DNA from 3 places in the Shewanella sp. FJAT-52076 genome. Region 1 is predicted to be linked to each of the others. Evidence: predicted binding sites of a transcription regulator. Region 1 holds the regulator's gene; each other region holds the start of a gene.
The links. Region 1 encodes FliA, which starts transcription of late flagellar genes. Its sites were predicted from a motif close to CTAAAGNTNNNNNNNNNNNNGCCGATA; they were not measured.

Region 1 (3,272 bases):
TTAAGCAAGCTCATGATCTCAATGAGTTGCAACAAATTCTTTATCAGCTGCGCAATCGCAAGCTAGTATTGATAGATACCGCCGGAATGGGACAGCGAGATATGCGACTGGTGGAGCAATTAGACAATTTAACGGCTAACAGTGCCTTGCCGATCCGCAGTTATCTGGTATTGTCAGCAACGTCGCAACGTCGTGTGCTTCAGGATGCGGTTAAACACTTCCAGCGCATCCCTTTATCCGGCGCTGTACTGACCAAACTGGATGAATCTGTTTCTCTGGCCGGCGCATTAAGCGTACTTATCCAGAGTGGGCTGCCACTGAGTTATGTGACTGATGGACAAAGAGTTCCTGAAGATATGAAAGTCGCAGACACCCTGGCGTTGGCAAGACAGGCGCTTGATGCCCTGAATGAACCTGAGTATCAGGGCATCAACAACAATATGTGGTCGGAAAGCACGACCTTTGCGTTCGAGTAAAGCTATGACCCGTGATCAAGCAAGCGGTTTACGTATGATGAATCAGCCATATAACGAAAAAGTAAAAGTCATTGCCGTGACAGGCGGCAAAGGTGGGGTAGGCAAGACCAGCGTGTCCATCAATACGGCTGTGGCTCTGGCAGAAAAGGGCAAGCGGGTATTGGTACTGGATGCCGACCTCGGCTTGGCCAACGTAGATGTGATGTTGGGTCTGCGTGCCGAAAAAAATCTCTCCCATGTGTTGTCCGGGGACGCCGAGCTGGACGATATCATCCTGCGTGGCCCCAAGGGCATAGGCATAGTACCCGCTACGTCGGGTGCTCAGGCGATGGTCGAGCTGACCGCTGCGCAGCATGCAGGTCTTATCCGGGCCTTCAGCGAAATGCGCACCCAATTCGATGTGCTTATTGTCGATACCGCAGCCGGTATCTCCGACATGGTGCTCAGTTTCTCCCGTGCGGCTCAGGATGTGTTGGTTGTGGTATGTGATGAGCCTACGTCTATTACAGATGCCTATGCACTCATCAAAATCCTCAGTCGTGAGCACGGTGTGTTCAGGTTCAAGATTGTGGCAAATATGGTTCGCAGCCTACGCGAAGGCATGGAGCTTTTTGCTAAACTCAGCAAGGTGACTGATCGTTTTCTCGATGTGGCTCTTGAATTGGTTGCAACCATTCCCTTCGATGAAAACTTGCGAAAATCAGTACGTAAGCAAAAATTGATTGTAGAGGCTTACCCCAAATCACCTGCTGCCATAGCCTATCATGGTCTGGCGAATAAGGTGATGAGTTGGCCTATTCCGCAGCAACCCGGTGGCCATCTCGAATTTTTCGTAGAGCGGCTGGTACATCGTCCCGATTATCAAGAGGACAGAGCGAGTGAATAAAGCCGCGGCGTATACCTCCATGGAGAGTAAAACCTCCATCGTTGAACAGTACGCACCGCTGGTTAAAAGAATCGCGCACCACATGTTGGCCAGATTGCCAGCATCCGTACAGTTGGACGACTTGCTGCAGGCGGGCATGATTGGCCTGCTCGAGGCTTCGGCCAAATTTGACGGCGGCAAAGGCGCCAAGTTTGAAACCTTTGCTGGCATTCGAATTCGTGGTGCCATGCTGGATGAAATCCGGAAAGGTGATTGGGTTCCACGTTCTGTTCACCGTAATCAGCGCAGAGTCGCCCAGGTGATAGACGAACTGGAACAAGAGCTCGGACGTGATGCCCGGGACACAGAAATTGCCGAAAGACTTGATATGTCGATGGAGGAATACCATCATATCCTCAATGATGTTTCTGTTGGTAAAATCATAGGGATAGAAGATTTAGGCGTATCACACGATGTTCTGGTTCCCGACGGGGAACAAACCAACGACATTTATGATGACCTGGCTCAGAACCAGTTCCAGCAGGCTTTGGCAGATGCCATTCGCCAGTTACCCGAGCGGGACGCGCTGGTGTTATCACTTTATTACGATGAAGCACTGAATTTAAAAGAAATAGGCGCCATTCTTGATGTGAGTGAGTCGCGGGTATGCCAGATCCACAGTCAGGCGATGCTCAGGCTCAAAGGTAAGCTCAAGCATTGGACACAAGTATAAATTATTATTTGAGCAGCTAGAGTGTCAGCTCACCGGAGGAAACCTTGGACAAGAATATGAAGATTCTCATTGTTGACGACTTTTCAACAATGAGACGTATCATCAAGAACTTGTTGCGAGACTTGGGGTTTAATAACACCCAGGAAGCAGATGATGGCTCAACCGCCTTGCCGATGCTGCAAAAGGGTGATTTCGATTTTGTGGTTACCGATTGGAACATGCCGGGCATGCAGGGTATCGATTTGCTCAAAGCGATTCGCGCCGATGAAAACCTGAAGCATATTCCGGTATTGATGGTGACCGCTGAAGCCAAGCGTGAGCAGATTATTGCCGCCGCTCAGGCTGGCGTAAATGGCTATGTGGTTAAGCCTTTTACTGCTGCGACACTCAAAGAGAAGCTGGACAAGATATTCGAACGACTTGGTTGAGCAAGGATGAGCTATGCAGGCAAACACATCAGGGCTCATTAGTCTCGAACAGGCACAGGAACTCGTCACGCTCCTCAGTGCAGGTGAGCAGGAAAAGGCTGATTTACTGCTGCGGGACCTTGCGGTCCCCATTCAGAAAGAGCTGTTTGACGAAGTGGGTAAGCTGACCCGCCAATTACACAGTGCGCTGGTTGATTTTCAGTTGGACAGTCGCCTGATGGAGCTGGCCAGTATCGACATTCCTGACGCCAAAGAGCGACTGAACTACGTCATAGATATGACGGAGCAGGCAGCCAATAAAACCATGGATGCCGTAGAAGAGTGTTTGCCTCTCGCTGACGCCCTTATCAACCATATTCAAACCGTCATGCCAGCCTGGGATAAGCTCATGCGGCGTGATATCGACATTACTGAGTTCAAAAGCCTGTGCCATGACGTACAGCAGCTGATGAATCGCAGTGCCATGGACTCAGAAAGACTGCGCGAGCTTTTGAATCAGATTTTAATGGCGCAGGACTTCCAGGATCTGACCGGACAGATGATCCGCCGTGTTATCGATTTGGTTCGTGAAGTCGAGAATAGCCTGGTGTCAATGTTGACCGTCTTTGGCGAGCAACCAGCCACAGAAGTTACCCAGAAGAGCACCAGCAGCATAGAAGCGGAAGGCCCCATCATGAATGCCGAGCTTCGTCAGGATGTGGTGACTGGTCAGGATGAAGTCGATGACCTGCTGTCCAGCCTGGGTTTCTGATAAGGAGTCAATTTAATGT
Region 2 (3,272 bases), 540 kb from region 1:
TAGAGTGGGCAATCGCTGATTTGAGCAGGACGCCTTGCACAGGGTTCCAGTCGGTGCTTACCGAAGTGTGCAACCTGATATTGGCTGGACAGCTGTGCATCAAACGCCCACACGCTGGCGTCACAAAGCCCCAGTGTTTGACACAGGAGTTCGGTCGCCAGTTCAGCGGTTTTTTCGAAGTCACCTTGCTGCTTGGCAGCAGAGTGAACTATTTGATCGACCAGAAATTGATATTTACGCCTTTTCACTCAGTTCCCTAAATCCCAGGGTGCGGGAAATGACGGACGTCTGTGCGCCCTTTTCTAAATTATTGTTATTTTTTATTGGTTTTCGACTGTACATCAGCTGATTAGTTTGTAGCAACAGCCGTTACAATTAATTTTTACAGCCCTTGCTCCAATTGAAAAATCATTTTTTCTGCGGCCACATCAAAGGTAATTCTGAGACGTACACCTACCTCGGTACTGTCTATCTGCCCGGTTACATTGGCGAACCGTTTTACCGCCAAATCACATAGGTGTTGGGCTTTGGCATCTGCACCATCACCTGAAAACTCCAGGGTCAGTTCTGTATCTTCTGCTGCTATAACAGCACCAATATCGACAAAGCTGCCGCAGTCGGTGCAGGTATCGTTAACGCTGGCGGCTTGATTCGCTTCGATGGCTTTCATAACGCTAAACTCCTTTATGAAGACGTATTCGGGTTAAATTGGTGCAACTACCGCAAATTATAGGCAAATTTGCAAAATCAAACCCTGTCTTGCATCAAACCATGGCCATCAGATTTCGGTTGTCTGCGTGCTCCATCAGTTTTCCGAGTGCACGCTGCGCTTCGAGAATATCGTTAAAGTGTTGGGGAGTAGGTATGGTCGGCCGTGCGTCAGAATAGAAACGACGCTGCACTGTAAGTGCGCAGTTATTCAAGGCAATTAACATATCAGCAGGAAGGTCGCCTCGGATGACAACAGGCTCCGGCAAGAGTGCCTGGCTTAAATGAAACGCCTTTTTACCGAATGTTCTGAATACGCCACTGTTATCCATGCAGTCCTCAGCACCGGGTTTGGCGATCAGGGGCTGCTTGGGGGGCAGCTCGAAATGTTTGTGCAGCTTTTGCTCAACCGATTCATCGGTGGATAAGCAAAACTCTGCAAAATCACGGGCATCCTGGGACAACATTGCCAATATCAAGCCAAAATCGCCCCTGCGCCCCTCTTCAACGGCACGGGCAAGACGGTCACCTACTTGGCTTTCATTGACTAAACCAGCAGCAATCTGCATAAAAAAACATCACAAAAACAGGTCGTTGTCATTTAATCGACCAATCGGCGCCTAACTTTAGCCTTTTTTGCAAATTTAGCCTTTACATGACTATCGATTCTGCTTACTATGGCCGCCGCTGATGAGGAGGGGTTCCCGAGTGGCCAAAGGGATCAGACTGTAAATCTGACGGCTCCGCCTTCGAAGGTTCGAATCCTTCTCCCTCCACCACTTCAGCAACGCAAGAAAAATGTAAAGCAAGAAACTCGTGGAGGGGTTCCCGAGTGGCCAAAGGGATCAGACTGTAAATCTGACGGCTCCGCCTTCGAAGGTTCGAATCCTTCTCCCTCCACCACTTGTTTCTTTCACTTTACGCCATGATGGAGGGGTTCCCGAGTGGCCAAAGGGATCAGACTGTAAATCTGACGGCTCCGCCTTCGAAGGTTCGAATCCTTCTCCCTCCACCATCTTCTCTGCTTTGGTCGGCAGAATCTGTTGCAACTCACCTCGCTTTCACATCTGTTAATGCCAATCGCAATAATCTCATCCAGCTTTGATCCTGACGCTGTGAAATCCTGTTGATTTTTCATATTATCCAAGCTCGTATCGCAAAACACAGGACTCCCCATGAGCCTTCCCATTTGCACCAGCTGGGTAGCCAATGCCATCGGCAAAATTGAAGCCGACTTTCAGCGCAGCGCCGACACCCATCTTATTAAGCTCGAGTTACCGATGCTGGACGGCATCGACATCTATTTAAAAGACGAAAGCACCCACCCCACAGGTAGCCTCAAACATCGTCTCGCCCGTTCACTGTTCCTGTATGCCCTTTGTAACGGCTGGATTAAAGAAGGCACGGCGGTTATTGAGTCTTCTTCCGGCAGCACGGCTGTATCGGAGGCCTATTTTGCCCGCCTGCTTGGTTTACCCTTTATTGCGGTGATGCCAAAGAGCACCGCCAAGCGCAAAATCGAGCAAATTGAGTTTTATGGCGGCCGTTGTCACTTTGTCGAACATTCCAGCGAGATTTACGCCGAGTCAGAGAAGCTTGCCAGAGAACTCAACGGCCATTACATGGATCAGTTTACCTACGCCGAACGGGCCACCGACTGGCGCGGCAACAACAACATCGCCAACGCGATTTTTGGCCAGATGGAGCGCGAACCCCATCCCATCCCCAGCTGGATAGTAATGAGCCCGGGCACTGGCGGCACGTCAGCCACCATTGGTCGCTATATCCGCTATCAGCGCCTCGCCACAAAATTGCTGGTGGTCGACCCGCAGCACTCGGTGTTTTACGACTACTTTAATACCGGTGACGCCAGCATTACCTGTGAAAAAGGCAGCTGTATTGAAGGCATTGGCCGGCCCAGAGTGGAGCCCTCTTTTATTCCGGGTGTGGTGGATGAAATGCTGAAAGTCGCGGACGTGGACTCCATTGCCACCATGTATTGGCTGGAAGCGTTAATCGGCCGCAAAACCGGACCTTCTACCGGCACCAACTTGTACGGCGCGCTGAAACTGGCTTCCCAAATGAAGGCAAGCGGCGAAAGCGGCAGTATCGTTACGCTTATCTGCGATCCCGGCGAGCGGTATCTCGATACCTACTACAACAGCGACTGGGTGGGTTCTCACATCGGCGATATCACCGCAGCCAGTGCTGCCCTCGCCGCCTTCAATGAAAGTGGCAAGCTGTGAGTGCCTGTTGACTCAACTAAAAAAGCTCCCGTGGGAGCTTTTTTATTGGCTGAACTTCCGCAAAAGACCTATTAATCAATCAATATTCAAATACTTATGGGTTTGAATTGATAGACGCCAGTTGCGGGCAATGCAGGTTTTCATCGCAAGCTCTGTGGCACGGGCCTTCTGGCTGATGGGCTGCAAACAAATGGTTTTGCCAGTGATATCCACACCTTCCAGTAGCGCATCGAGCTCATCAATGTGCGCATCGGTAGCCACTGGATGCTTGATTTCATTGGCACGTTCAAGGGCTTGTTTCAGCACCGGATAGCCGCC
Region 3 (3,272 bases), 190 kb from region 1:
TGTTGCTGCTGCACACCGCCGGCACTCTCACTCTCCCCTTCCTGGAAATCGAGGATGGGTTCGGTCATCTCATTGGTTTGCTGATTGATGATTTCAATGGGGGTGGGCTCGGGTTTGCCGGGACGAAATTCCAGGGCAATCACCGAGGTACCCTTGGGAATATCTTTTACCTCAACCTTATTCTGCACCCCGAATGCATACTTCATGGAACCGGCTATCTGCTTGAATTTCATCACATCCATTTCGGAAAATGCCAGCAGCAGCACGAAAAAACACATCAAGAGCGACATCAGGTCGGCAAAGGTGGCAAGCCACAGAGGCGCTCCCGGTGGAGGACAGTTGCACTTGGCCTTGGCCATAGCGCTATTCTCCGTCCGTGGTATCTATCTTGCGGGATTTTTCCGCCAGATAGTTTTTCAGGAAACCTTCAATCACCCTGGGGTTTTGACCGTCCTGAATCGCCAGCACCGCATCCATAATAAGGTTGCGGTTAAGCATTTCTTCACTCATGCGCAGTGACAGCTTGTCGGCAATGGGAATAGCCACCATGTTGGCAATAACGGCTCCGTAAAGAGTGGTCAGCAAGGCCACCGCCATTGAAGGACCAATGGATTTGGGGTCGTCCATGTTGGAGAGCATAGCCACCAGACCAATCAGGGTACCAATCATGCCCATCGCCGGGGCCACATCACCAAAGGCTTTGAAGATGCCAATACCGGTTCTGTGGCGCTCTTCGGTGAGGGCAATGTCCTTTTCCAGGGCTTCACGCACCACATCGCCATCGTGACCATCCACCAGCATATCGACTGCCTTTTGCATAAAACTGTTAGAAATTTGTGCCTCTTCCAACGCCAGAAAGCCCCCTTTACGGGCCGCATCGGCCATGGCAACTGACTGCTCAATCAGCTCTTCGGGCTTGTCGATTTTGAACATAAACGCCTTGGCGGCAATCTTTACTGCCCCGAAAAATTGTTTGAGGTTGAATTTCATCATCACCACAAACAGAGAGCCACCAAAGACGATAAATACGGAAGGAACATCCACGAAGATGGCCAGACCGCCGCCGGTCACCATCGCCATCAGCACAAAGGCAAAAGCGCCCAACAGACCAATGAGGGTTGCTAAATCCACAGATGCTCCTTAATTACGCAGTCATGAGAACCGAAGGCAAAGGAAACCAACGGCAAGCCAAAAATCCAGGGTCACTCTCAGGTATTATGTCAAAACCTATAACAAAGGACGGAGGTTCAAGACCCTGTCGCTATTCTCATTTATCGGACAGCGCTTCGGCAAGTTTAGCGCCAATTTATTTTTTCTAACAAAAATTCAGCAACAAAGCGTGCTCCAAGGCAAATATTCCCCCGCATAATTTGACCCTGTCAGCCTCGTGAGATACCTTGTGCACGCCGACACAGCAGGAAAAAATACCGTGGCCAAAAAACCGGAAAATTTGAGTTTTGAAGCATCTTTGGCAGAGCTGGAACGCATAGTCACTGAGTTGGAGCAGGGCGACGTCTCATTGGACGATGCGTTGAAACAATTCGAGCGGGGGATCGGGCTGGTGCGAGCCAGTCAGGCAAAGCTGGAACAAGCCCAACAAAAAGTGGCCATCCTGCTGAGCCAGGCCCCGGATGCACCACTCGACGACTTTTTACCAGAGGGAGAATAATGCTCAAACTTGCCCTCGCCGACTGCCAGACCCGGGTCGACGCTGTCCTTGCCGCACATATAGATGCATTGCCTCAAACCGCACCCGCGTTGAAGGCCGCCATGCGCCATGGTGCCCTGATTGGCGGTAAACGTATACGCCCCTTCCTTGTGTATGCCGTGGGTGAATTGCTCGGGGTGGATAAAGCCAAGCTGGACCGACTGGCCGCCGCCGTTGAATGTGTTCATGCCTATTCCCTTATCCATGATGATTTGCCCGCCATGGATGACGACAACCTGCGCCGTGGCAAACCTACGGTACACATTGCCTTCGATGAAGCCACGGCAATACTCGCCGGTGATGCATTGCAAACCCTGGCCTTTGAAATCATCAGCGAAGCCGATGCAGGCCTCGCCCCAAAAGCGCAGGTCGCCATGATTGCGGCCCTGGCAAAGGCGTCGGGATATCTGGGCATGTGTGGCGGACAGGCATTGGATCTTGCCGGTGAAGGTAAGAGCATCAGCCTCGACGAGCTGACCCGGCTGCACAACCTGAAAACCGGCGCCCTGATTCGTGCCGCCGTGGAGCTGGCACTGATTGCCGCCGATGCCTCCGACACCGACACGGCTGCACTTCGAGCCTATGCCGATGCCATTGGCCTGGCGTTTCAGGTACAGGACGACATCCTGGATATCACGGCAACCACCGAAGAAATCGGTAAGCCGCAGGGATCTGATCTGGATGCCAACAAGAGCACGTATCCTAAATTGCTGGGGCTCGATGGCGCCCGGCAAACTGCCGATGCACTGGTAGCCGACGCACTATCAGCGCTGGCTAAAATGCCATACAATAGTCAGCTACTTGCAGACTTTGCCCGTTATATCGTCGCGCGACGAGTATAAGAAAGAAAAGAATCTCGCTATGAGTTTGGACATTTCGAATTATCCATTGCTTGCCTTGGCGAGCACCCCGGAAGAGCTGCGCCAGCTGCCTCAGTCGGCATTGAAACAGCTTTCAGATGAACTCAGGCAGTTTTTGCTGACCTCAGTGGGCATCTCCAGCGGCCATTTCGCCTCTGGCCTCGGCACGGTCGAACTGACCGTTGCGCTGCATTATGTGTACAACACTCCCTTCGACCGCCTGATTTGGGACGTGGGCCATCAGGCCTATCCCCATAAAATCCTCACCGGCCGCCGCGACAAGATGCACACCATTCGCCAGAAGAATGGCCTGCACCCTTTCCCCTGGCGCGAAGAGAGTCAATACGACACCTTCAGTGTTGGCCATTCCAGCACCTCGATTTCTGCCGCCCTTGGCATGGCAGTCACCGCCGAGAAAGAAGCCCAGGGCCGTAAAGTGGTTGCCGTGATTGGTGATGGCGCCATTACCGGCGGTATGGCTTTTGAGGCCCTGAACCACGCGGGTGACCTGCACAAAGACATGTTAGTGGTGCTCAATGACAATGAGATGTCTATCTCTGAAAATGTCGGCGCACTGAATAACCATCTGGCCAAACTCATGTCCGGACGCCTCTACACCACCATTCGCGAAGGTGGCAAGAAGGTACTCAAGGGCATGCCTGTGATTAAGGAAATGGCCAAGCGTACCGAAGAACACCTAAAGG

Region 2: the regulator FliA is predicted to act here: its motif matches at 1,312-1,338, upstream of K0H79_RS09400 (VC2046/SO_2500 family protein).
Region 3: the regulator FliA is predicted to act here: its motif matches at 1,273-1,299, upstream of pomA (flagellar motor protein PomA).

What each region holds. Positions count from the first base shown of each region.
Region 1 covers NZ_CP080415.1:2,723,267-2,726,538, reverse strand. The annotation lists gene flhF (flagellar biosynthesis protein FlhF) at 1-476, shown strand, start outside; gene K0H79_RS11885 (MinD/ParA family protein) at 481-1,362, shown strand; gene K0H79_RS11880 (RNA polymerase sigma factor FliA) at 1,355-2,074, shown strand; gene cheY (chemotaxis response regulator CheY) at 2,119-2,502, shown strand; gene K0H79_RS11870 (protein phosphatase CheZ) at 2,516-3,253, shown strand; gene K0H79_RS11865 (chemotaxis protein CheA) at 3,269-3,272, shown strand, end outside.
Region 2 covers NZ_CP080415.1:2,181,118-2,184,389, forward strand. The annotation lists gene K0H79_RS09390 (bifunctional diguanylate cyclase/phosphodiesterase) at 1-248, opposite strand, end outside; gene K0H79_RS09395 (DUF406 family protein) at 383-670, opposite strand; gene K0H79_RS09400 (VC2046/SO_2500 family protein) at 765-1,277, opposite strand; tRNA gene K0H79_RS09405 (tRNA-Tyr) at 1,403-1,487, shown strand; tRNA gene K0H79_RS09410 (tRNA-Tyr) at 1,527-1,611, shown strand; tRNA gene K0H79_RS09415 (tRNA-Tyr) at 1,639-1,723, shown strand; gene K0H79_RS09420 (PLP-dependent cysteine synthase family protein) at 1,884-2,954, shown strand; gene queE (7-carboxy-7-deazaguanine synthase QueE) at 3,030-3,272, opposite strand, start outside.
Region 3 covers NZ_CP080415.1:2,915,927-2,919,198, forward strand. The annotation lists gene K0H79_RS12710 (flagellar motor protein MotB) at 1-359, opposite strand, end outside; gene pomA (flagellar motor protein PomA) at 364-1,131, opposite strand; gene xseB (exodeoxyribonuclease VII small subunit) at 1,430-1,669, shown strand; gene ispA ((2E,6E)-farnesyl diphosphate synthase) at 1,669-2,550, shown strand; gene dxs (1-deoxy-D-xylulose-5-phosphate synthase) at 2,570-3,272, shown strand, end outside.